Regions from separate parts of the Bradyrhizobium tunisiense genome, predicted to be linked through region 2. Evidence: predicted binding sites of a transcription regulator. Region 2 holds the regulator's gene; each other region holds the start of a gene.
The links. Region 2 encodes LexA, which represses DNA repair genes until DNA is damaged. Its sites were predicted from a motif close to TGTTCNNNNTGTGTTCNG; they were not measured.

Region 1 (5,801 bases), on a different contig from region 2:
GCGGCTTTGCTGGTGTAAGTACGGCGTTAGTTGGACACGACGTCCGCTGCCCTTTCGATCGCGGAAGGCAACAATAGAAACTGGGACTGGGATTAAGTTGAAAATGAAAAAGGTTTTGTTGGCTTCGGCCTGTTTGTTCGCTCTGGCGGCCCCCGCTTCGGCTGCTGATCTCGCAGCCCGCCCCTACACCAAGGCTCCGGTCGCTCCGCTGGCTTCGGTCTACAACTGGACCGGCTTCTACCTCGGTATCGTCGGTGGCGGCGCCTGGGAAGACAGCTCCGGCGACCCGAAGATGAAGGGTGGCTTCGTCGGCGGCACCGCCGGCTACAACTGGCAGACCGGCAACGTCGTGTTCGGCCTCGAGGCTGATGCTGCCTGGGCTGACGTCAGCGCGTCCGCCACCGGTCCGATCCTCGTCCCCGGCTTCGGTGTTGCCACGGCGACTCTGAGCTCGAAGACGGATGCGATGGGCACCGTTCGCGGCCGCATCGGCTGGGCCGTCAACAACGTCCTGTTCTACGGCACGGGTGGTTACGCCTGGATCGACAACAAGCTGAGCGCCAGCGCTCTCGGCGTGACCATCTCCGACAGCAAGTTCCACTCCGGCTGGACCGTCGGTGCGGGCGTCGAGGCGTACTTCGCTCCGAACTGGACCGTCAAGGGCGAGTACCTCTACCGCAGCCTCGGCGGCGAGACCTACTTCTCGGGCACCCTGCCCACCGGCACGCTCGACTTCCACACCGTGCAGGTCGGCGTGAACTATCACTTCGGCGCCCCGGTGGTTGCGAAGTACTAAGCTTCACTCCAACGCTTCGCGTTGCGAAAGGCCGGCCTTGTGCCGGCCTTTTTGTTTGTGCGCGGCAACCCGCTTCGTGCTGGCGTTTTTGGCGAGATGTGGCGCGCCGGTGACACAACCTTCGGCTTCAATGGTGTAAAGCAATGGCATCGGTCGGATCATAGGGGGCCGCTGTCTTCCGCTTTTCGGAAGGCAAGAACGAAACGAAACTGGGGAATCGATATGAAGAAGCTTTTGCTGGCTTCGGCCGGTTTGTTTGCACTCAGCGCGTTGGCGCCGGCCTCAGCGGCCGATCTGGCGGCCCGCCCCTACACCAAGGCTCCGGTCGCGCCGGTCGCGATGTACAACTGGAGCGGTTTCTACATCGGCGTCAACGGCGGTGGCGCCTCGAGCCGCAACTGCTGGGATCTCAACGCTGTCCTCGGCGCGGCAATTCCGGTTGTCTCCGAAGGCTGTCACAACGCCACCGGCGGCGTCGTCGGTGGTCAGGTCGGCTATCGCTGGCAGTCGACCAACTGGGTCTTCGGCCTCGAAGCTCAAGGCGACTGGGCCAATCTCAAGGGATCGAACGCGAGCGCTCCCCTCGCCTTCGCGCCGATCGTCAATCAGACCCGAATCGATGCGATCGGCCTTTTCACCGGCCAGGTCGGCTATGCCTGGAACAACGTGCTCTGGTACGTGAAGGGCGGCGCCGCGGTTACCCATGCCAAATACGATGGTCTTCTGGGCGGCGTCGTCTTCGACAGCGCGAGCGAGACGCGCTGGGGTGGCGCAGTCGGCACCGGCATCGAATTCGGTTTCGCCCCGAACTGGTCTGTTGCCGTCGAATACAACCATCTGTTCATGGGCGGCCGCAATGTCGGGTTCACGGTCCTCGGCGTCAACGACCGTACCGACCGTATCAAGCAGGACGTCGACATGGGCACCGTCCGCCTCAACTACACCTTCGGCGGTCCCGTCGTCGCCCGGTACTGAAATCCCGATCGACCGACGTCACCTCGTCACGAAAGGCCGGCCTCGCGCCGGCCTTTTTGTTTCGGCGGGTGTACGTTCCCCAGCCCCGCTGCTGCCAGATGCCGCCAGCGCCCCAACAATCCGTTGACGATTCGCAACTCCCTCTGGAAATCCGAGCGCGTTCTTCCTACGTTCGCTGACAACCCCATCGGCGCCGATCCCGGTTCCGGGCGAAGCGCGCCTCTTTTGCTGGCGCGGTCGCGCACCCATGGGATTCCTTGAGGGCAACTCGGATGGATGAAGTGATCAAGGCGAAGCGCCAACAGCAGAACGCGGGGGCACACCTGCGCGCAATTACGATCCGCGGCGCGCGCGAGCACAACCTCAAGAACATCGACGTCGAGATTCCCCGCGACAAGCTGGTGGTGTTCACGGGCCTGTCGGGCTCCGGAAAATCCTCGCTCGCCTTCGACACGATCTACGCCGAAGGCCAGCGCCGCTACGTCGAATCGCTGTCGGCCTATGCGCGCCAGTTCCTGGAGATGATGCAGAAGCCCGACGTCGACCAGATCGACGGCCTGTCGCCGGCGATCTCGATCGAGCAGAAGACGACCTCGAAGAACCCGCGCTCCACCGTCGGCACCGTCACCGAGATCTACGACTACATGCGTCTGCTCTGGGCGCGCGTCGGCGTGCCCTATTCGCCGGCCACGGGCCTGCCGATCGAGAGCCAGACCGTCTCGCAGATGGTCGACCGCGTGCTGGCGCTGCCCGAGGGCACCCGCCTTTATCTGCTCGCGCCCGTCGTGCGCGGCCGCAAGGGTGAGTACCGCAAGGAGCTCGCCGAATGGCTCAAGAAGGGCTTTCAGCGCGTCAAGATCGACGGCACCTTTCATGAGCTCGCGGAAGCCCCGGCGCTGGACAAGAAGTTCCCGCACGACATCGACGTCGTGGTCGACCGCATCGTGGTGCGCGCCGACATCGGCCAGCGCCTTGCCGAGAGCTTCGAGACCGCGCTGAAGCTCGCCGAGGGCCTCGCCGTCGTCGAATTCGCCGACGCGCCGGCGGGCGCTGCGCCTGCGGAGGAAAAGGAAAAGAAGAAAACCGCAAAAATCCACGACAAGAGCGGACCCGAGCGCATGCTGTTCTCGGAAAAGTTCGCCTGCCCGGTCTCCGGCTTCACCATCCCCGAGGTCGAGCCGCGCCTGTTCTCGTTCAACAACCCCTACGGCGCCTGCCCCGCCTGCGGCGGCCTCGGCGTCGAGCAGCATGTCGACGAGGACCTCGTCATCCCCGACAAGGAGCTCGCCATCGGCAAGGGCGCGATCGCGCCGTGGGCCAAATCGTCCTCGCCCTATTACGTGCAGACGCTGACGGCGCTCGGCAAGCACTACAAATTCACGCTGATCACCAAGTGGAAGGACCTGCCTAAGAAGACGCAGAACGCCATCCTCCATGGCTCCGGCGAGGACGAGATCAAGTTCTCCTACGAGGACGGGGTGCGTTCCTACGACACCAAGAAGCCGTTCGAGGGCGTCATCACCAACATCAACCGCCGCTACCGCGAAACCGAAAGCGAGTGGGCGCGCGAGGAGCTGGCAAAGTATTTCCACGACGTGCCCTGCGAAGGCTGCAAGGGCTTCCGGCTCAAGCCCGAGGCGCTCTGCGTCAAGATCGGCGGCAAGCATATCGGCGAGATCTCGGAGCTCTCGGTCAGGAAGGCCGGCGAATGGTTCGAGACCGTGCCCGCTGCGCTCAACGCGCAGCAGAACGAGATTGCCGGACGTATCCTGAAAGAGATCCGTGAGCGCCTCACCTTCCTGCTCGACGTCGGCCTCAATTACCTGACGCTGTCCCGCTCCTCCGGTACCTTGTCCGGCGGCGAGAGCCAGCGCATTCGCCTGGCCTCGCAGATCGGCTCCGGACTCACAGGCGTGCTCTACGTGCTGGACGAGCCCTCGATCGGTCTGCACCAGCGCGACAATGCCCGCCTGCTCGATACCCTCAAGCGGCTGCGCGACCTCGGCAACACCGTGATCGTGGTCGAGCATGACGAGGACGCCATCCTCCTGGCCGACCACGTGCTCGACATCGGCCCCGGCGCCGGCATGCATGGCGGCAATATCATCGCCGAAGGCACGCCCGCCGAGATCATGCGCAACCCGAAATCGCTGACCGGCAAGTACCTGACCGGCGAGCTCGAGGTCGAGGTGCCGGAGCGGCGCCCGCCGAACCATCGCCGCACCATCAAGGTGGTGAACGCGCGCGGCAATAACCTCAAGAACGTCACGGCCGAAATTCCGCTGGGCCTGTTCACGGCGGTCACCGGCGTCTCCGGCGGCGGCAAGTCGACGCTCCTCCTCGACACGCTCTACCGCGCCATCGCCCGCAAGCTGAACAATGCCAGCGAAGGCGCTGCCCCGCACGACCGCATCGAGGGCCTCGAGCACATCGACAAGATCATCGACATTGACCAGTCGCCGATCGGCCGCACCCCGCGCTCGAACCCGGCGACCTACACCGGCGCCTTCACGCCGATCCGCGAATGGTTCGCCGGCCTGCCCGAGGCGAAAGCGCGCGGCTACGAGCCCGGCCGCTTCTCCTTCAACGTTAAGGGCGGCCGCTGCGAGGCCTGCCAGGGCGACGGCGTCATCAAGATCGAGATGCATTTCCTTCCCGACGTCTACGTGACCTGCGACGTCTGCAAGGGCAAGCGCTACAACCGCGAGACGCTGGAGGTGCTGTTCAAGGGCAAGAGCATCGCCGACGTGCTCGACATGACCGTCGAGGAGGCCGCCGAGTTCTTCAAGGCCGTGCCGCGCGTCCGCGAGACGTTCCAGACGCTCCACCGCGTCGGCCTCGACTACATCCACGTCGGCCAGCAGGCCACCACGCTCTCGGGCGGCGAAGCCCAGCGCGTCAAGCTCGCGAAGGAATTATCGAAGCGCGCCACCGGCCGCACCCTCTACATCCTGGACGAGCCGACCACCGGCCTGCACTTCCACGACGTCAAGAAGCTGCTCGAGGTGCTGCACGAGCTGGTCGCGCAGGGCAACACGGTCGTCGTCATCGAGCACAATCTCGAAGTCATCAAGACCGCCGACTGGGTCATCGACCTCGGCCCCGAAGGCGGCGACGGCGGCGGCGAGATCGTTGCCTGGGGCCCGCCCGAGGACATCGCCAAGGCGCCGCGGAGCTACACGGGCAAATTCCTGGAGCCGGTGCTGAAGAAGGCGCGGAAGCCGAAGCGAAGGAGCACGAGCGAGGCAGCGGAGTGACGACGCGATGCCGTACGGTTTTGAATTTGGAGATGATGGCGCATCTCCAGACGCTACCATACGTGCCAACGTCCCTCGGAACATCACGCACAAGACGGCGCTTCTAGTCACAATCGCGACACAGCTCAGATTTCCGAATTATTTTGGAGGAAATTGGGATGCGCTCGAGGAATGCATCTGTGATCTATCCTGGCTGCCAACCGGGCTGGTACTCGTAAAGCACGACGACCTGCCGCTCGTTGACGATGTGCGGAACGCAATTGTCTACGTTACCATACTGAACAGCGCCACCCGCAAGATGTCGAAATCGGAACAACATCCACTTTCGATCGTGTTTCCCGCCCAATATCGTGACCAGGTCTTGTGGCTACTTCGATCCAGCGAAAGCTCGTAGGTTAAAGACGTGCAGGCGGATTGGCGCTGATCTCGGAGGAAAACCTAGATGTCGGCCGGCCTCATTCAGACCTACGGCGCCTTTGCCCACAACAATGCCTGGGCGAACCATCGGCTGCTCACCGCCTGCGCCGCGCTGTCTCAGCCCGAGTTCGAAGCCCACCGCACCGGCTTCTTCCCGAGCCTCCAGCGCACGCTGAACCACATCTACGTCATTGATCTCTTCTACATTGATGCGCTCGAGGGCGGCTGGCTCGGGCCACAGGCCTGGGTGAACGAGGTGCCCCACCCCTCGGTTTCTGAGCTGAAGGCTGCCCAGGCCGCGATGGACAGACGCCTGCTCGCCATCTGCGACGCGCTCACGCCCGAGCTTCTCGATG
Region 2 (5,801 bases):
GATGCTGTTCCTGGCCTCGCTGATCGCAGGGCTTGCGACCACGCCCTATGCCGCCTTCCACTTCCATCGCGTCACGCCCTACGGCGTGCTCGCCAATCTCGGTGCGATGCCGGTCGTCTCCGCGCTGGTGATGCCGGCAGGCCTGTTGGGATTGCTCGCGGCGCCCTTCGGGCTCGACGGCATGTTCTGGTGGCTGATGGGGATTGGCATCGACTGGATGGTTGCGGTCTCGCGCTGGGTGGCGGCCTTGCCGGGCGCGGTCGGCCGCATTCCAGCCTTTGGCATCGCGCCACTGATTGCAGCAAGCCTCGGCATCATCGTGATGGGTCTGCTGCGCACGCCCCTGCGCTGGTGCGGTGCCGTGGTGCTGCTGGCCTCCATCGCCTGGGGCCTGTCGGTGCGGCAGCCCGATATCCTGATTGCAGGGGATGGCGCGAGCGTCGCGGTACGCGGCGGGGACGGGCGGTTGCACCTGATCAGGACGGGCAAGGACAATTTCCTGCTGAAGGAGTGGCTGGCGGCCGACGCTGATCCGCGCGATGCCGGCAGCAGCGCGCTGGCCGAAGGCGTGTCGTGCGACGAGTCCGGCTGCGTGACGCCGCTCGCCGACGGGCGGCTGGTCGCGCTGGCCTCGCGCATCGACGCGCTGGCGGACGATTGCAGCCGGGCTGCACTGGTGGTGGCGTCGCGGCCCGCGCCGCCCGATTGCGCGGCAATGGTGGTCGATCGGCAGCGGCTCGCTCGCCAGGGTGCGCTGGCCCTGACGCAGCGTGGCGAGGGTTTTTCCGTGCAGGCGGTGAGGGCGAGAGGCACGAACCGCCCGTGGTTGCCCGCCGGTGCCGGCGAAGGTGATTTCGATGGCAGCCTTGCGCCGAAGGTGGCGCTCCGCAACCGGGACGCTACGCCGTCGGAGGCTGACTTGCAGGCCGACGATTGATTGCGATTGATTTACAGATACCAGGCCAGCACGGCTTCCAGCCTTGCGTTGTCGATGACCGGCAGGGCCACCATCCGGCTCAGCCCGGCTACGCGGGCCTCGGAGCCGGCGATCGAGCTGTCATGGGTGAGATCGTCGTCGAGCGCCGGCATGCCGGTGGCCCATGCGCCGCCGATGCTGCCTTCGCCCCTGCCGATGGATCTACCCGCGTAGAGCGCGGCAAGGTCGGTCTGCGCGCTGCAATCGCCGGCGCGAAAGACCAGCACTGAGCGGGCCTCGTTCGGGACCCAGATCTCGAAGCGTCGCGCAATCGGGGTTGCCTGCGCGGAGAGCAATGTCAGAACCCACGTCTCGGTGCCGGTTCGGTAGGGCACGCCGACCCCCAAATTGATCCCGATCTTGGCCGCGTCCTCCCAGCGCAGGAAGCTCTTGGCGTCGTGCAGGTCCTTGATGATCAGCGGCAGACCCGCCTTCCAGGTGCGTCCGGGCAGGCCGAAGCCGCGCGGAAACCTGGTGTGGCGGGAGTTGAATTCGAACATGTCCGCCATGCCGTAATAGCCGTCGACGAGCGCCATCTCGTGGGAGCGATCGGGATCGTTGTGCCAGAGTTCGATCGCGCCGACATGCGCCTCGTCGTCCCCGCAGAACAGCACCATCACGGCTTGCAGGAATTCGCCCGCGAACACCGGCACCGCCACGCCGCAGGTGAGGCCGGCCGCGACGGCCTGCTCGGTCCGTTTGAAATAGGAGTTGGCGAAGGTCGTGAGGATGACGGGATGGCCAGAGGCCCAGGCCTTGCCGGGAAGTCCCTCGTCATATCCGAAGTGCAGGTCCTCGCTCACGGACTTGAACGCGGACAGCCCTTCGCCGTAGAGGCCGCCGCCGAATTCCAGACGCCTGCGCGTCCGGTCGGGCACCCAGAGTTCAACGACGCGAATGAAGGTCTTCATCGAGCGTGTCCGCCGCCTCAAACCACGACAGCATCGGTCATTTGGCTGCGGAGCGGACGTTCAAAATTCAGGCAGGACGGCTCAAACTTCGTGCGGCGCCGGGCGGGCCGATCGATGTTCGTGAAAACACGAACCATGCCATCTCGCCGGCGTCTGCCGGCGATGGCACTTCAATCCTGGCGGCATCCAGTTGTCAGTCGAGGTGGCGTCAGCCGATCGGCAGGCGCGTGACCGGCGACCGGCTGTCGTCGATGATCTGCGGCTTGTGCTCGCGCTCGCCGACGGGCTGGGTCACCGGCAATTGCAACACGGTGGCACGCTGGCCTTCGACGAGTTGTGTCACCAGCACGTATTTACCGTCAGGGAATTCGATCGCGTCGTGGTGGCGATCGGGAATGTGCGGATCGATCTTGCCGAACTTGCCGACGCGCGAATTGACGGTGCGCGTCCAGATCCAGCGATTGTCGTAGCGGACGTTGTCGGCGAAGGCGAGCTCCGTCCCGGGCAGCAGACAGACGGCCACGGTCGGATCGGCGGCAGAAGCAAAGCCACGCGTCGAGGTGCCGCGGAACGTTGTCGACACGATCGTCTCGCCGACTTCGGCGGGGCGCGATGCAACGGCATGCAGGCTGTAGTCACACATCGGGTGCTCCTCATTCGAAGATAGCAACCCGCGCCTCCCTCGGAGGCGCAAGCCTCTATCAGAGTGGAAGCACGCAACGCTCTGCTTGGTTGTAGGCAAATCTGCGGCTGGTCTGCGGGACGCGATCAAATTATCTTTTCGAATCCGACAGGAACAAAGCTCACATCAATGCATTCGGCGAGGACCAACGTCAGCGGCGCGCGGGCGCCGATGCGTCATGTCTGCTCGAGGACTCGAGACCGCGAAGCAATGGGGGCCTGTGGCGACACGCCGAGGCGTCGCCTCTGAAGAGGGGCCGGACAATCTGCGCAAGACCAGAAGATTGCCCAGCAGGAGCGGATCAGATCCGCTCCAGTCGGAATCATGGGTATCGAATGACCGCCGAGGGCTCTCAGTACTTCCGGTAAAGCCCGATCAGCTTGCCCTGAATCTTGACGCGGTTCGGCGGCAGGATGCGCACCTCATAGGCGGCATTGGCGGGCTCGAGTGCGATCGAGGCGCCGCGGCGGCGGAAGCGCTTGAGCGTGGCCTCCTCGTCGTCGATCAGCGCCACCACGATGTCGCCGGTATCGGCGCTCTCGTTGCGCTGGATCAGCGCCATGTCGCCGTCGAGGATACCTGCCTCGACCATGGAATCGCCGCGCACTTCGAGCGCGTAATGCTCGCCGGAGCCGAGCATGTCGGGCGGCACGCTGATGGTGTGGCTGCGGGTCTGCAACGCCTCGATCGGCGTGCCGGCCGCGATGCGGCCCATCACGGGCACTGCGACGGGCCGCTCGCCCTCGTCAACGGGCGGGCTGGAGCTCGCGCGCACCTTGCCGAGATTGCCCTCGATGACGCTCGGCGTGAAGCCGCGCCGGTTGCCGGCCGCAGCCTGAAGCTCCGGCAGCTTGATGACTTCGATGGCCCGAGCGCGGTTGGGCAGGCGGCGGATGAAGCCACGCTCCTCGAGCGCGGTGATCAGGCGGTGGATGCCCGACTTCGAGCGCAGGTCGAGCGCATCCTTCATCTCGTCGAAGGACGGCGGCACGCCGCTTTCCTTCAAACGTTCACTGATGAACCGCAGAAGCTCGTATTGTTTGCGCGTTAACATCTCGACCTAAGTCCCCCGGTTGATGTCGTTCGATTCCGAGACGATGAATTCAGCGATAAGCCGCTACATGCTCGAAACAAATCATGAACGGACACTATATGTTCGATACATGTTCCGCAACTGCTTAATTTACCGTGAACAGGGGCGAGTTCGCGGAATGCGTGTGGCCGCGCAGTTCAGACGGGGAGGCGCAGCACCTCGCAAGGGCTGCCCGCCTCGGCCTTCGGCGCGAACGGCGGGCGCACGAGAAGTACCTGTGCTGCAGCAAGATTCGCAAGCAGAGAGGAGTCCTGATGGCTGACGGGAACGGCAACGAGCGCGCCGTCGTCGCGCAGCTCCAGGCGCGCGCGCAGATACTCCTCACGCTGGTCGTTGGCGCCGAGATCGCGGCCCAGCACGGCCCGCTCGCGGCGATGATGAATCACCGAACGGCCCGACAGCGCGCGAATCAACGGCACCATGAACAGGAAGGCGCACACATAGGAGGACACCGGATTGCCGGGCAGGCCGATCACGCGCATCGCGCCGAGCCGTCCGTGCATCATCGGCTTGCCGGGCCGAATCGCGATCTTCCAGAACGCCATCGAGATGCCTTCGTCCCGGAGCGCTTGCTGGACCAGATCGTGGTCGCCGACAGATGCGCCGCCCGTCGTGACCAGGATGTCGGTACCGGCCTCGCGGGCGCGCCGGATGCCGGCGGAGGTGGCTGCAAGCGTGTCTGCGGCAACACCGAGGTCGATGGTCTCGGCGCCCTCGCTGCGGGCGAGCGCGTGCAGGGCGTAGCCATTGGAATAGACGATCTGGCCGTGCCCGGGCGTTGAGCCCGGCATCACCAGTTCGTCGCCGGTGGCGAGGATCGCGACCTTCGGACGGCGGCAGACGGCGAGGTGGGGGTAATTCATGGCGGCGGCGAGCGCGAGATCGCGCTCCGTCAGCCGGGTTCCCTTGCGCAAGAGGACGTCGCCTTCACGGAAGTCGACGCCTGCCGGGCGGATGTGCCGTCCGGCGATCGCGGCTTGCTTGATCGTGACGCAGCTGTCGTCCGCGACGGTGTCCTCCTGGATCACGACGGCGTCGGCGCCGTCGGGAATGACGCCGCCGGTGAAGATCCGTACGGCTTCGCCGGCGCCGACCGTTCTTGCGAAAGGACGGCCCGCCGCGACCTCGCCGATGACCGTCAGCCGGGAATCGATCGTTGCCGCATCGGCGGCGCGGACGGCATAGCCGTCCATCGCCGACATCGCCTGCGGCGGCTGCGTGCGCCGCGCCGCGACGTCGCGCGCGAGCACGCGATGGTAGGCATCGTCGAGCGGAGCCATCTGTTCAGCCAGCGGCTCCGCACCCGCCAGTACCGCGGCAAGCGCGTCAGAAACGGGCATCAAAGCCAAGGGCTAAACTCCTGCTGAGCACATCGATAAATGGCCGGCGAGAGTTCTATCCGAGTGCGGGCGCGAGGCAAAGCAGCACGCAGGTGATTTAGCCTGCGTGGCCCCAGCGGAGGACGCAGCTCACGTCCGTCGCGGCATGATCCGGAAGGCGAGACAGACCGGGATGAGGATGGCCATGGCGAGCACGAGAAGGACGAGCACCACGGCCAGCATCGGTCAACTCCCGCTCGGTCGGTCCGAGCCGTCGTCCAGTGCGACGTCGGGAGCTTTGGGACCTTGATCCTTGTCCGGTAGCGGATCGGCCAAGGATTTCAGGTCGGCGGCCTTGCTGATCAGCTTGGCGGAAAGGTCAGAATCCGAGGTGGTTCTTGCGAATTCAAGCAGGAGAGAGGCTTGCTTGGTGAGATAGGTTTTGCCCAGCACGTCGATAAGTCCGATGTAGAAGTCCCAACGGACTCAATGAGTCCTAAGGGCGGTATTCCGTTCCCGGAACTCTGTACAAAAATGCACAAAGGGAACTGGTTCCCCATTCTGTGCAAATTTTGCCTTCGGGAGGCCGGTTCCGCGGCGACGGCCGGCTGGCCTCAGATGCCCAGTGCCTTCAATGCGTTCCCGACATCGCGCGGCGAGGTGACATGCACGGCGGTCAGGCCGCGTGCCCGGGCTCCCTCGATGTTCTCGGCGAGATCGTCGAAAAACAGGATGCGCTCCGCCGGGACGCCGATCGCCGAGACGACATGGTCGAAAGCCGCCGCATCCGGTTTGCGCAGGCCGATGCTGGACGACAGAT
Region 3 (5,801 bases), on a different contig from region 2:
AGCGCGACATCATGACCAAGAGCGCGCTCGAAGGCGACATGCGCCTCGTCCGTTTCGAGGAGGGCCGGCTGGAGGTCGCGCTGGAGCCGAACGCCTCCAAGACCATGATCTCCGAGCTCGCGAAGAAATTCGAGCTGTGGACCGGACGGCGCTGGACCGTGATCGTCTCGAACGAGGCGGGCCAGCCGACGCTGCGCTCGGTGAACCAGGCCGCCAAGCAGGAGCATGCGCGTACCGCGGAGGCCGATCCGCGCGTGCGGGAGGTGCTGTCGCGCTTTCCCGGTGCGAAGGTCGTCGAGGTCCGCAGGCTTGCCCCCGAGGCGCCGGAAACCAATATCAATGCAGACTATGGCAGCGACGATCCGCCCGACGATTCCGACGGCGACGATCTCTAAGCCTCTTTCAAGGACAAGCACCCATGGCTGATTTTCTCGGCATGATGAAGCAGGCGGCACAGCTGCAATCCAAGATGCAGGAGATGCAGGAGCAACTCGCCAACGTGGAAGTCGAGGGCATCTCTGGCGGCGGCCTCGTCGCCGTGCGCATGACCGCGAAGATGGACGTCAAGGCCGTCAAGATCGATCCCTCGCTGATGAAGCCGGAAGAGCGCGAGGTGCTGGAAGACCTGCTCGTTACCGCCATGGGCGATGCGCGCCGCAAGGCGGAGACCGCGATGCAGGAGAAGATGCAGGCTCTCACCGGTGGGCTCGGCCTGCCGCCGGGGTTGTTCGGCCAGTAATATGGGCGCTGTTGCAGGTCCCGAAATCGAACGGCTGGTCCAGCTGCTCGCACGGCTGCCGGGCCTCGGTCCGCGCTCGGCGCGGCGCGCGGCGCTGCATCTGATCAAGAAGCGCGAAGCATTGATGATGCCGTTGTCCTCGGCCATGCAGGTCGCGCTCGACAAGGTCCAGGTCTGCAAGACCTGCGGCAACATCGACACGCAAAATCCCTGCACCGTCTGCACCGATCCGAAGCGCGACCCATCCATCATCGTCGTCGTCGCCGACGTCGCCGACCTCTGGGCGCTGGAACGGGCCAATGCGACCCAGGGGCGCTATCACGTGCTGGGCGCGACATTGTCGCCGCTCGATGGCGTCGGCCCGCAGGATCTGACCATCGACGCGCTGGTCGCGCGCGCCCATGATTCGCAGGTGCACGAAATCATCCTGGCGCTGAATGCGACGGTCGACGGCCAGACCACGGCGCACTACATCACCGACCTGCTTCAGGATGCCAATGTGAAGGTGACGCGGCTCGCCCATGGGGTTCCGGTCGGCGGCGAGCTTGATTATCTCGATGAAGGTACGCTATCCGCAGCGATGCGGCAGCGGACCCTGTTCTAGCCATCCCAGAGATCTCACGGAACGGACGACATGACGAAACTTTTCGCCACACGATTGGCTTTGGTCGCGACGATGGCGATGCTGGTGAGCCCGGCCATCTCCGCGCAGCAGGGCGACGAGGCGGCGCCGCCGTCCAAGCCCGGCAAGCCGATCAATGCCGGCGACGTCCTGTCGGGCGAGTTGAACGCGATGAAAGTTCGCGACGTCAAGAAGGCCGGCAAGCGGATCGCGATGTACCAGATCACCTCCGAGCCGCGCCGCCTGCCTGCGCCGAACGGGCTGTGCAATCTCGAGACCGGGCCGGAGACCTTCCAACTGGTCACCTCCAGCGACGCGCAGGCCACGCAGTTGAAATCCTTCGTCGGCAAGGAAATCTCGGTCAAGGTCGACGAGATCGCCTGCGCCAGCGATCCCGGCCAGATGAGCGAAGCCGTGATCACGAAATGGAGCCTGATCAAGAAGCAGTAGGAGGCGGATGAGCTGCCGTAGGGTGGGCAAAGGCGCAACGCGCCATGCCCACGATTCGGACGTGGTGGGCACGCTTCGCTTTGCCCACCCTACGAAATCGTCACACCCTCACCGGCCCCAGCGCCTCGAAATGCCCGCGCTTCTGCAACCAGGCCAGCAGCACCAGACTCGGGATCGCGACGAGGACGGAGATCGCGAAGAACATTGGCCAGCCCGTCGCTTTCGCCAGATAGCCTGCGCCCGACGACAGGTAGGTGCGTCCCACGGCGGCGAGCGCCGTCAGCAGCGCATATTGAGTCGCGGTGTGCAGCGGATTCTGGCACAGCGCCGAGAGATAGGCGACGAAGATCACGGTGCCGATGGCGTTGCAGAAATTATCGGACGTGATTGCGAGGGTCAGCGCCCATTCATTGACGCCGACCAGCGCCAGCCACGAAAACGACAGGTTGGACATCGCCTGCACGATGCCGCCGATCCACAGGCTCAGCGCCAGCGGATAGCGCCGGGCCACATAGCCGCCGGCGAATCCGCCGGCGAGAGTGGCGATAATCCCGACGCCCTTGACGATGACCGCATAGTCGTTCCGGGTAAAACCGATGTCGATCACGAACGGCACGGTCATGTTTCCGGAAAACGCGTCGGTGAATTTGAACAGCACGACGAAGGCAAGCGCGGCCCACGCTTCTTTTCGCTGCAGGAATTCCGAGAATGCGCCGAGCGCGGCATGGAGCACCCGCGTCAGGGCATCGTCTGCCTGCGTGGCGGCCTCGGCGCGCAGGGACTGGGGCGGCTCCGTGGCGGCGAGCGCGGTCATCGTGCCGATCAGCACCAGAGCCGCCATCACCACATAGCCCCACATCCAGGCGGCGCCGCGAGGGACGATCGCCTCGAAGCCCGTGACGATGAACAAGGCGCCCGCTGTCGATATCAGCATGCCGATGCGATAGGCCGCGACATAGGCGGCCATACCGGCCGCCTGCTCGCTCTCGGGCAGGCTCTCGACGCGGAAGGCGTCGACGACGATGTCCTGCGTCGAGGACATGGTCGCCACCAGGAGCGCGCCGAGCGCGACGAACAGCGGCGAACGCGCAGGATCGGTCAGCGCCAACAGCAGAATCGCGCCGATCAGCAGCAGCTGCGAAAACACCAGCCACCCACGGCGACGTCCGAAGGCGCGCGTGAAGAACGGGACATGCAGCGCATCGACCAGCGGTGCCCACAGGAATTTTAGCGTGTAGGGCGTTCCGACCAGTGCAAACAGCCCGATCGTTCCGAGATCGACCCCCGCCTCCGCCATCCACACCAGCAGCGTGGAGCCCGACAGCGCCAGCGGCAGGCCGGAGGAGAAGCCGAGGAACAGCACGATCAGCACCCGCGGCTGCAGGTACACGGCAAGACTTTCGCGCCAGGAGGGCGCGGGAGCGGAAGTCGCGGCGGGAGAAGTCGCGTCTGGTGCGGTCATGCGGAGGTGTTAGCAGATTCTGGGGGCTGGTGTCGTTCTCGCCGCCACAAAGGAGCTGTCGCCGCCCGGTCAAGCCGGGCGGCGACACTGGATGTCACTCTCCCGCCTGGAGCTTCCGCGGAAACAGCTCGCCCGGGTCTGTCGCCACCAGCCGCGGTCCCTCCGGCGCGTCGCTCTTGCTGAAATCGAGCTCCTCGATTCGTCCTGCGCGCTTTTCGATCTTGTCGGCGGAGATCAGGATCTGGCGGACGTCCTCGTTCGCATCGGAAAAATGTTTCTGTAGTTTGACCACGCGGTCGCGCAGGCGGCCGAGGTCGTCTCCGAGCTTGATCACTTCGGTTTGGATCTGGTCGGCCGCATCGCGCATGCGTGCGTCCTTCATGATCTGCTGCATCACCTGGATCGCCAGCATCAGCAGTGAGGGCGACACCAGCACGACGCGGGCGCGGTAGGCCTTCTGGATCACGTCGTCGAAGCCGTCGTGGATCTCGGCGTAGACCGATTCCGACGGCACGAACATCAGCGCCATCTCCTGGGTCTCGCCGGTGACGAGATATTTTTCGGCGATGTCGCTGACATGCTTCATCACGTCGCCGCGCAGCCGCTGCGTGGCGAGGCGCTTCTCCTCGTCGGTGCGGGCGTCGTGCAGCGCGGTCATCGCCTCCAGCGGGAATTTCGCGTCGATGCAGAGTGGGCGCTGGTCGGGCAGGAACACGACGCAGTCGGGCCGCTTGCCGGTCGAGAGCGTGAACTGGAACTCGTAGGAGCCTTTCGGAAGGCCATCCTGAACGATCGCCTCCATCCGCGCCTGGCCGAAGGCGCCGCGCGACTGCTTGTTGGCGAGCACGTCGCGCAAGGTCGTCACCTGCGTCGTCAGATCGGTGAGGTTCTTGTGGGCGCTGTCGATGATGCCGAGCCGCTCATGCAGCGCCCGCAGGCTCTCCATGGTGTTGCGAGTCGAGTGTTCCATGGACTGGCCGACCCGGTGGGTCACCGAATCCAGCCGCTCGTTGACCGCCCGCGCCATTTCGGCCTGACGGCCGGCCAGCGCCTGGGTCATGGCGTCGACCCGGCCTGAGGATTCGCTCTGGGCGCGGAGCACCTCGCTGAGGCGCTCCTCGAGCTCGTCGGCCCGGATCGCGTGCGCCATGGCGAGTTCAGCGCCGCGCCGCCCGGACCGCGCGATGACGATGGCGATCGCCACCAGCAGGAGGAGCACGAGCGCACCAAAGCCGATCAGCGCGTGGATGGCGCGCACCGGCCAGTCACCGGCCAGGAAAATGATCTCGTTCATGCCGAACGTTCTATCCGATTCGCCAGGGGGCGCGAACGAATAGCGAACGGTTATGGTTGTTGGCCCGTTGATTTTTATGGTTAATGAAGCCTGAAGTTTTATGGTTAGCGGAGTGTTAACGGGTTCCGGGCCGCATTGACCGGCTGCAGGCAGCGGCTTAAATCGCGGCCATGGCCCTTAGAGAAATCATCATCCTGCCCGACAAGCAGCTGCGTCTGGTCTCCAAGCCGATCGAGAAGGTCACCTCGGAGATCCGCAAGCTTGCCGACGACATGTTCGAGACCATGTACGACGCGCCCGGCATCGGCCTGGCCGCGATCCAGGTCGCGCAGCCGCTGCGGCTGATCACCATGGACCTCGCCAAGCGCGACGAGAATGGCGAGACCAAGCCGCTTCCGCGCGTCTTCATCAACCCCGAGATCATCGCCTCGTCCGAGGAGCTGTCCACTTACGAGGAAGGCTGCCTCTCGATCCCCGAATATTACGAGGAGGTCGAGCGTCCCGCGAAGGTACGCGTGCGCTTCACCGATCTCGACGGCAAGGTGCACGAGGAGGACGCCGAAGGCCTCTACGCCACCTGCATCCAGCATGAGATCGACCATCTCAACGGCGTGCTGTTCGTCGATTATCTGTCGAAGCTCAAGCGCGACCGCGTGATCAAGAAGTTCGAGAAGGCCGCCAAGCGGGCGGAGTAGCCACGTCCTCCGCCGTCATGCCCGGCCTTGTGCCGGGCATCCACGTGCTTCGTCGCCGCGAGCAGGAGGAACGTGGAGGGCCGGGACAAGCCCGGCCATGACGGGTACCTTGCTCGTTTTCGAGGATTGTCGCGCCACATGCCCCTTCGCCTGATCTTCATGGGCACGCCCGATTTCTCCGTGCCGACGCTGCTCGAGCTGGTCGCGCATGGCCACGAGATCGTCGCCGTCTACACCCGCGCGCCGAAGCCGGGCGGGCGGCGCGGCCTGCAATTGCAGCCGACCCCGGTCGAGGAGGCCGCGCGAAAACTCGGCGTGCCGGTGCTGACGCCGAATACGTTGAAGACCGAAGAAGCGCTGGAGGAGTTCCGCGCGTTCGATGCCGATGCCGCGGTCGTCGTCGCCTACGGCATGATCCTGCCGCAGGCGCTCCTCGATGCGCCAAAGCTCGGCTGTTACAATCTGCATGCTTCGCTGTTGCCGCGCTGGCGCGGCGCGGCGCCGATCAACCGCGCGATCATGGCTGATGATGCCGAGAG
Region 4 (5,801 bases), on a different contig from region 2:
CAGGCCAGGCGATTACGGCGCCGACGTCAGCCATCTCAATCTGCACAAGACCTTCTGCATCCCGCATGGCGGCGGCGGCCCCGGCATGGGCCCGATCGGCGTCAAGGCGCATCTCGCGCCGTTCCTGCCCGGTCATCCAGCGACGCAAGGCGATGCGCCTGTCGGCCCGGTCTCGGCCGCGCCTTTCGGCTCGGCCTCGATCCTGACCATCTCCTACATCTATATCCTGATGATGGGCGGCGAAGGCCTGAAGCGCGCCACCGAGATCGCGATCCTCAACGCCAATTACATCGCGGCGCGCCTCGATCCGCACTTCCCGGTGCTCTACAAGAATGTCAGGGGCCGCGTCGCGCATGAATGCATCGTCGACCCGCGTGCGTTGAAGACGACCAGCGGCGTCACCGTGGACGACATCGCAAAGCGCCTGATCGATTACGGCTTCCACGCGCCGACCATGAGCTTCCCGGTGCCGGGCACGCTGATGATCGAGCCGACCGAATCGGAATCGAAGGCCGAGCTGGATCGTTTTTGCGACGCCATGATCGCGATCCGGAAAGAGATCGGCGAGGTCGAAGCCGGCCGCTTCAAGATCGAAGCCTCGCCGTTGCGCCACGCCCCGCACACCGTGCACGACATCGCGGACGACGATTGGAATCGCCCCTACACCCGCGCCGAGGGCTGCTTCCCCGCGGGCAGCTCGCGCACCGATAAATACTGGAGCCCGGTGGGCCGCGTCGACAACGTCTATGGCGACCGTAACCTCGTGTGCTCCTGCCCGCCGGTGAGCGATTACGCGCAAGCCGCGGAGTAGGACACGACGGAGGTTTCGTAGGGTGGGCAAAGCGCAAGCGTGCCCACCACCTCCATATGCGGTGAAAGATCGTGGGCACGGCGCTTGCTCGCCTTTGCCCACCCTACGATCCTACGGTCCCGACCTAAGGCGCAACCAACACTCGCCTTTGCCCATCCCAACGCCAGAGCCGTTCATTGGTGAGGAGCGTGCCGCCCCACCAGCGCCGAATCGGGTTGTGGCGGCGGAAATCCTCCCGGCCCTCCAGAACCGCTTTGCCGAATTCGGTCAGCGACAGGCGGCTCCGGCGATAGGCGGCGTTGCGACTGCGCGCGTTGTCCGGATCGAGTGTCGCCAGCTTGGCGTCCAGACCCGCGATCGCTGGCGCAGGGCCGAATGCAAGTCCTTCGAGCAGCGCGCCCAACTCCCATCGATCGAACATCCCCGTCCCCAGAGCACCCGGCCGAAATAGTTCATCGGTACGATTGTGCCCTGTTGCGATGAGTTCGATAAGCCGCGTCTCGGTCGCCCCCAGTCCCGTCGTTGAAGGCAACTCTGCGAGCAGGTCTTCCATGGCAGGCTTCAGAAAACGCAAACTGCCGAGCTGTCTGCCGAGCAGCCCGGCGCAAAGCTCTGGCGTCGGCGCACGGTAAGCCTCCCAGGCCATGCTGGCGATCGCAAAATCGCTTTCTGCCAGATCGAACTCCTGCACGTCGCGCAGACGAAGCGCGGCTGGGTCGGCTCCGCGCAGGTCGAAATCGACATGTCGCAACCGCAGCTTCTCAGTGGCGGATGGTGGTTTGGAACGCAGGTAATCGAGGATCCAGACCAGCTGCAATTGACTGTTTGGTTCGGAGTCGAACCACAGTTCGATGACATCGACCCCGTAATTCTCGCAGACCCAGAGCAACGCGCCAGCTCGATCCTGTCGCCTGAGAAGGAGCGAATAGCGGACGGGAACGCAATCCGACCAGTGCATCTCATCGTACCATGTCCTGGACTCGCGCCAGGCGAGATAACCGTTGAGATGGCCAGCTGACGGAAGTGGCCCCGAAACGAAGCGATAGATGAAGGGAATGACCAAGTCAGCACGATCCGCGAGCGCGAGGCTGACGCCGGACGAACTCGTCAGGATCACGCGCTTCATGGTCGGCAGGCCCCTCTCATGCAAAACGAAACGGGCGCTGACGACGTCGGCAACTCAACGTCTTCAGCGCCCGCTCCTCGCGAAAAACCTTCGCGTTAAGACTTACTCGTCCGCCGGCTCCTCGCCGTCGGCGTCGCGCTCCGGCGTGCCGGCCAGGATCTGCTCGGCGATCAGGCCGGAGTTCTGGCGGATCGAGGTCTCGATCTTGGCGGTGATGTCGGGGTTGGCCTTCAGGAACGCTTTCGAGTTCTCGCGGCCCTGGCCGAGGCGCTGGCTGTCATAGGAGAACCAGGCGCCTGACTTCTCGACGATGCCGGCCTTGACGCCGAGATCGAGGATCTCGCCCATCTTGGACACGCCCTCGCCGTACATGATGTCGAACTCGACCTGCTTGAAGGGCGGCGCCAGCTTGTTCTTCACCACCTTGACACGGGTGGTGTTGCCGACCACCTCGTCGCGCTCCTTGATCGCGCCGATGCGGCGGATGTCGAGGCGGACGGAGGCGTAGAATTTCAGCGCGTTGCCGCCGGTGGTGGTCTCGGGCGAGCCGTACATCACACCGATCTTCATGCGGATCTGGTTGATGAAGATCACCATGGTGTTGGACTTGTTGATCGAGGCCGTCAGCTTGCGCAGCGCCTGGCTCATCAACCGCGCTTGCAGGCCCGGCAGCGCATCGCCCATCTCGCCCTCGAGTTCGGCTTTCGGCACCAGGGCCGCGACCGAATCCACCACCAGAACGTCGACCGCACCCGAGCGCACCAGCGTGTCGCAGATTTCCAGCGCCTGCTCACCGGTGTCAGGCTGCGAGATCAGGAGTTCGTCGATGTTGACGCCCAGCTTTCTGGCATAGACCGGGTCGAGCGCGTGCTCGGCGTCGATGAAGGCGCAGATGCCGCCCTTCTTCTGCGCTTCCGCCACCGTGTGCAGCGCCAAGGTCGTCTTGCCTGAGGATTCCGGCCCGTAGATTTCCACGACACGCCCCTTGGGCAGGCCGCCGATGCCGAGCGCGATATCGAGCCCGAGGGACCCGGACGAGACCGCCTCGACATCCATCGAGCGATCGTTCTTGCCGAGCTTCATCACCGAGCCCTTGCCGAACTGGCGCTCGATCTGAGAGAGCGCGGCGGCCAGAGCTTTACTCTTGTCCATGGAAGATCCTTCGACGATACGCAGGGCAGTGGCGGACATTGGGTCGTGCTCCTTATGGCGAGGATTCGCGTGAGGGACAAACGGTTGCGAGGCGGCTCGTCGACAAAAGCAATGTACCCTATTTGTTCTAGGTTCGCAATATGTTCTTTTGGGCTTTCGTTTTGTGCCCGACCCTTGGGTGGATCAAGGAATTTGGACCCAACGGAACACGTTGCGGGCGGGAATATGGATCGTCAGTGTGAGCAATTTTGCTCAGACCACATGATGAGGATGTGCAATTCCTAACACACCGGGGTTTTGCAAACCCACCCGGGGCTGGGAAGCCGCTGCCCGCGACACAGATTAGGCGGGTGGCGTTTTTCCGTGAAGCAAGGCCGCCTCGGTTGGCGGCTTCTTTCATTTTGAATTGCCTTCGCGATCCCGCTGATTTGTGTCCGCAACGTCGTCATCACGGGCCGTGACGATGAAAACGACCACGTGTAGGTCGCCTCATTGTCCCTCCTCATTGCGCCCTAATCCCACTCTGCGGGTGTCGGAATCGAAAGGGGCCACCTGTGCGGTAGCCCCTTGCCGGTTGCAATGAATGTTCGTGCTGAAATGCCAGCCCCGGCGGGACCGAAAGTAGATTCGGCCCTGCCTTAGAATCAAGTGAAATTGCCACTTTTTCCTTAATGGGAGGAGTGTCCCATTTCCCCTCTGCGGGTGTCCTAATCAGGACGGCACCGGGCCTTTCAACCTCGGAGCGTCCTGTGCGCACAATTGAACAGACGCCGTTCCTTTTATGGATCCTAATCCATCATCACCGCACGGACCCCGGCTGCTCCCGGTGACGAGAAGCCGATGGCGCTCCCGCCGTGCTCGCGCGGACAGGGGCGTGCCATGATCAAGCGACGACGTTTCAAGCAGCAACTGACCCTTCAAGACCGGCTCTCCGCATGGGTGAAACAGGTCAAGCAGGACGCCCTCCCGGCTTCCGCCCGGCCCTGAAAGGGACGCCCTGCTCAAGAAGGCGCGCGAAGCCGAGATGGCAAATCATCTGCACGACTGGGTCAAATCCCCCGGACTGCAACCGCCGAAATAGCCGCGCAGCCGCGACGTCCTTTCGGACCGAGGCTGACGCGCATCAAGGGCGAGCTGCCTTGCGCCGTCATAATTCCGCAATCCTCTGGCACCGAACTTTTCGCGGTCTCCGGCCTTCTCCAGGGTGAGACCGCAACTCTGGGGACTTCAGTCATGACCGAAGACAAGCACCGCGAAACGATCAGGCGCAATCCGCTGCTGGAGGCGGCGCATGAGGAGCTGATCAAGTTCGAGCGCAAGGAAAACGAGTTTCGCAAGAGGGATCGCGAAGAGCGCGCCAGCGAGCTCCATCTCCCCCTCAACGACATCAAGATCCACTAAAGTCCGGCCGCAGAAGCGATCGCTCGCTTCCGGCAAGGCGAGAATCGCCCCGTCGCAAGACGCGTCAGGCTCGCGGGGCGAACGCAACGGTATCCAAACACTACCGCTAAGCTACTGAAGGATCAGCGAAACTCCCATGCCCCCGACTGTGCATGGGGTTGTTTTCCCAATTTTCGAGAATGGCCGCAGGCCCCGCCCGATCGTCGCGGGGCCCGGCCGCCGTCCGCGTGCCCTACAGCAGCGCCAGCAGCACGAGGCCGATCACCAGCACCACGAAGCCAGCCGCTGTCGCGGCGGCAAATGACCGCTCTACGTTATCCATGATGCCACCCCGTTGCCGGCGTGCCACGTTTCCCCCATGGCTGCGCCGAACGGTTTGAAATCTTGCCGACCTGTGTGTCTGCAGTTGTGCGAACGGATGTCGAAATTGGGACGGGCGCGGGGCCAGTCTGCGGCCTCGGAATCGGGCCCGGGGAAATTTGGCGCACCGTCAGGCTGCCGTAAGCGGAGCCCTCTAGGATGATGCGGCTCTGGTGTTGCAAGCCCAGCACCTCGGCCTCCAATAACTCTCTGCCCCGCCCGGCACGCCCCAGGCGGGGCTTTTTTTCATGCCTGGCTGCCGGCGCGCGGTTCGCTGTCCTCCCGCGTCAGACGCAGCGCGAAGGCGCGGATCGCGGGCGCCGCCATGAGCACGATCGGCAACATCGCGGCCCAGGCGATCAGCCACGACACCATCCAGTGCCCGATGAAGATCATCGCGCTGCCCGCTGGAAAGCTGGCGATTCCCGCCGCGATCAGCGAGGTCAGTCCGGACTGGATGATTCCGAAGACGAAGTGACTGTAGCGGCGGGGAATGCCGAGCATGACGGGCCCATGTTGCTTGCCGCCATCAGGCCAAGCAAGGCACATGCCGCAGCTCGTAGGGCACGGGACCCGGCGGGAACCGCCGGGCGGGGTCTCGATGTGCACGAACGCAACCGGGACGCAGCCCAGGAACTCTGTTCATGGTCGGAGAACCACGGGGATCCGACAGTTCCCCTGACGGAATTTGCTTGTCCGGGAATATTATGACGACCAGCATGTTTCCAATCGTGGACGTGAATCGTGGAGGGTCACCATGAATCACAGGGGCATCGAGTTCACCGTCGCCAAGACAACGATTCCCGGAATCTGGCAGTGGCAGTTCCGCATCGGCGAGCAGATCAAGACCGGCAGGACCGAGACGAAAATCGACCTGCTCGCGATCCGGCGCGTGCAGCTGCATCGATCGGGAGCTGAAGCGATCGGCCGAAACGTCGCCTGAACCGGCCG

Region 1: a site for LexA is predicted at 1,930-1,947, ahead of uvrA (excinuclease ABC subunit UvrA). Genes of this name have one in related genera too.
Region 3: a site for LexA is predicted at 4,599-4,616, ahead of ACFDR6_RS03625 (DNA recombination protein RmuC). Genes of this name have one in related genera too.
Region 4: a site for LexA is predicted at 3,202-3,219, ahead of recA (recombinase RecA). Genes of this name have one in related genera too.

The regions. Positions count from the first base shown of each region.
Region 1 covers NZ_JBHLEV010000002.1:1,163,950-1,169,750, forward strand. Annotated here, with positions in the region: gene ACFDR6_RS13000 (outer membrane protein) at 104-796, shown strand; gene ACFDR6_RS13005 (hypothetical protein) at 800-946, opposite strand; gene ACFDR6_RS13010 (outer membrane protein) at 1,019-1,771, shown strand; gene uvrA (excinuclease ABC subunit UvrA) at 2,044-5,028, shown strand; gene ACFDR6_RS13020 (barstar family protein) at 5,036-5,422, shown strand; gene ACFDR6_RS13025 (DinB family protein) at 5,471-5,801, shown strand, end outside.
Region 2 covers NZ_JBHLEV010000006.1:306,617-312,417, forward strand. Annotated here, with positions in the region: gene ACFDR6_RS26085 (ComEC/Rec2 family competence protein) at 1-937, shown strand, start outside; gene ACFDR6_RS26090 (GAF domain-containing protein) at 949-1,887, opposite strand; gene ACFDR6_RS26095 (hypothetical protein) at 2,096-2,530, opposite strand; gene lexA (transcriptional repressor LexA) at 2,922-3,623, opposite strand; gene ACFDR6_RS26105 (molybdopterin molybdotransferase MoeA) at 3,800-5,011, opposite strand; gene ACFDR6_RS26110 (hypothetical protein) at 5,228-5,434, opposite strand; gene ACFDR6_RS26115 (HAD family hydrolase) at 5,596-5,801, opposite strand, start outside.
Region 3 covers NZ_JBHLEV010000001.1:759,020-764,820, reverse strand. Annotated here, with positions in the region: gene ACFDR6_RS03650 (DNA polymerase III subunit gamma/tau) at 1-395, shown strand, start outside; gene ACFDR6_RS03645 (YbaB/EbfC family nucleoid-associated protein) at 419-739, shown strand; gene recR (recombination mediator RecR) at 741-1,343, shown strand; gene ACFDR6_RS03635 (hypothetical protein) at 1,374-1,811, shown strand; gene ACFDR6_RS03630 (AmpG family muropeptide MFS transporter) at 1,912-3,273, opposite strand; gene ACFDR6_RS03625 (DNA recombination protein RmuC) at 3,368-4,567, opposite strand; gene def (peptide deformylase) at 4,738-5,262, shown strand; gene fmt (methionyl-tRNA formyltransferase) at 5,401-5,801, shown strand, end outside.
Region 4 covers NZ_JBHLEV010000010.1:63,108-68,908, reverse strand. Annotated here, with positions in the region: gene gcvP (aminomethyl-transferring glycine dehydrogenase) at 1-811, shown strand, start outside; gene ACFDR6_RS31025 (hypothetical protein) at 936-1,937, opposite strand; gene recA (recombinase RecA) at 2,040-3,128, opposite strand; gene ACFDR6_RS31015 (hypothetical protein) at 4,323-4,490, shown strand; gene ACFDR6_RS31010 (DUF2798 domain-containing protein) at 5,097-5,354, opposite strand; gene ACFDR6_RS31005 (hypothetical protein) at 5,608-5,793, shown strand.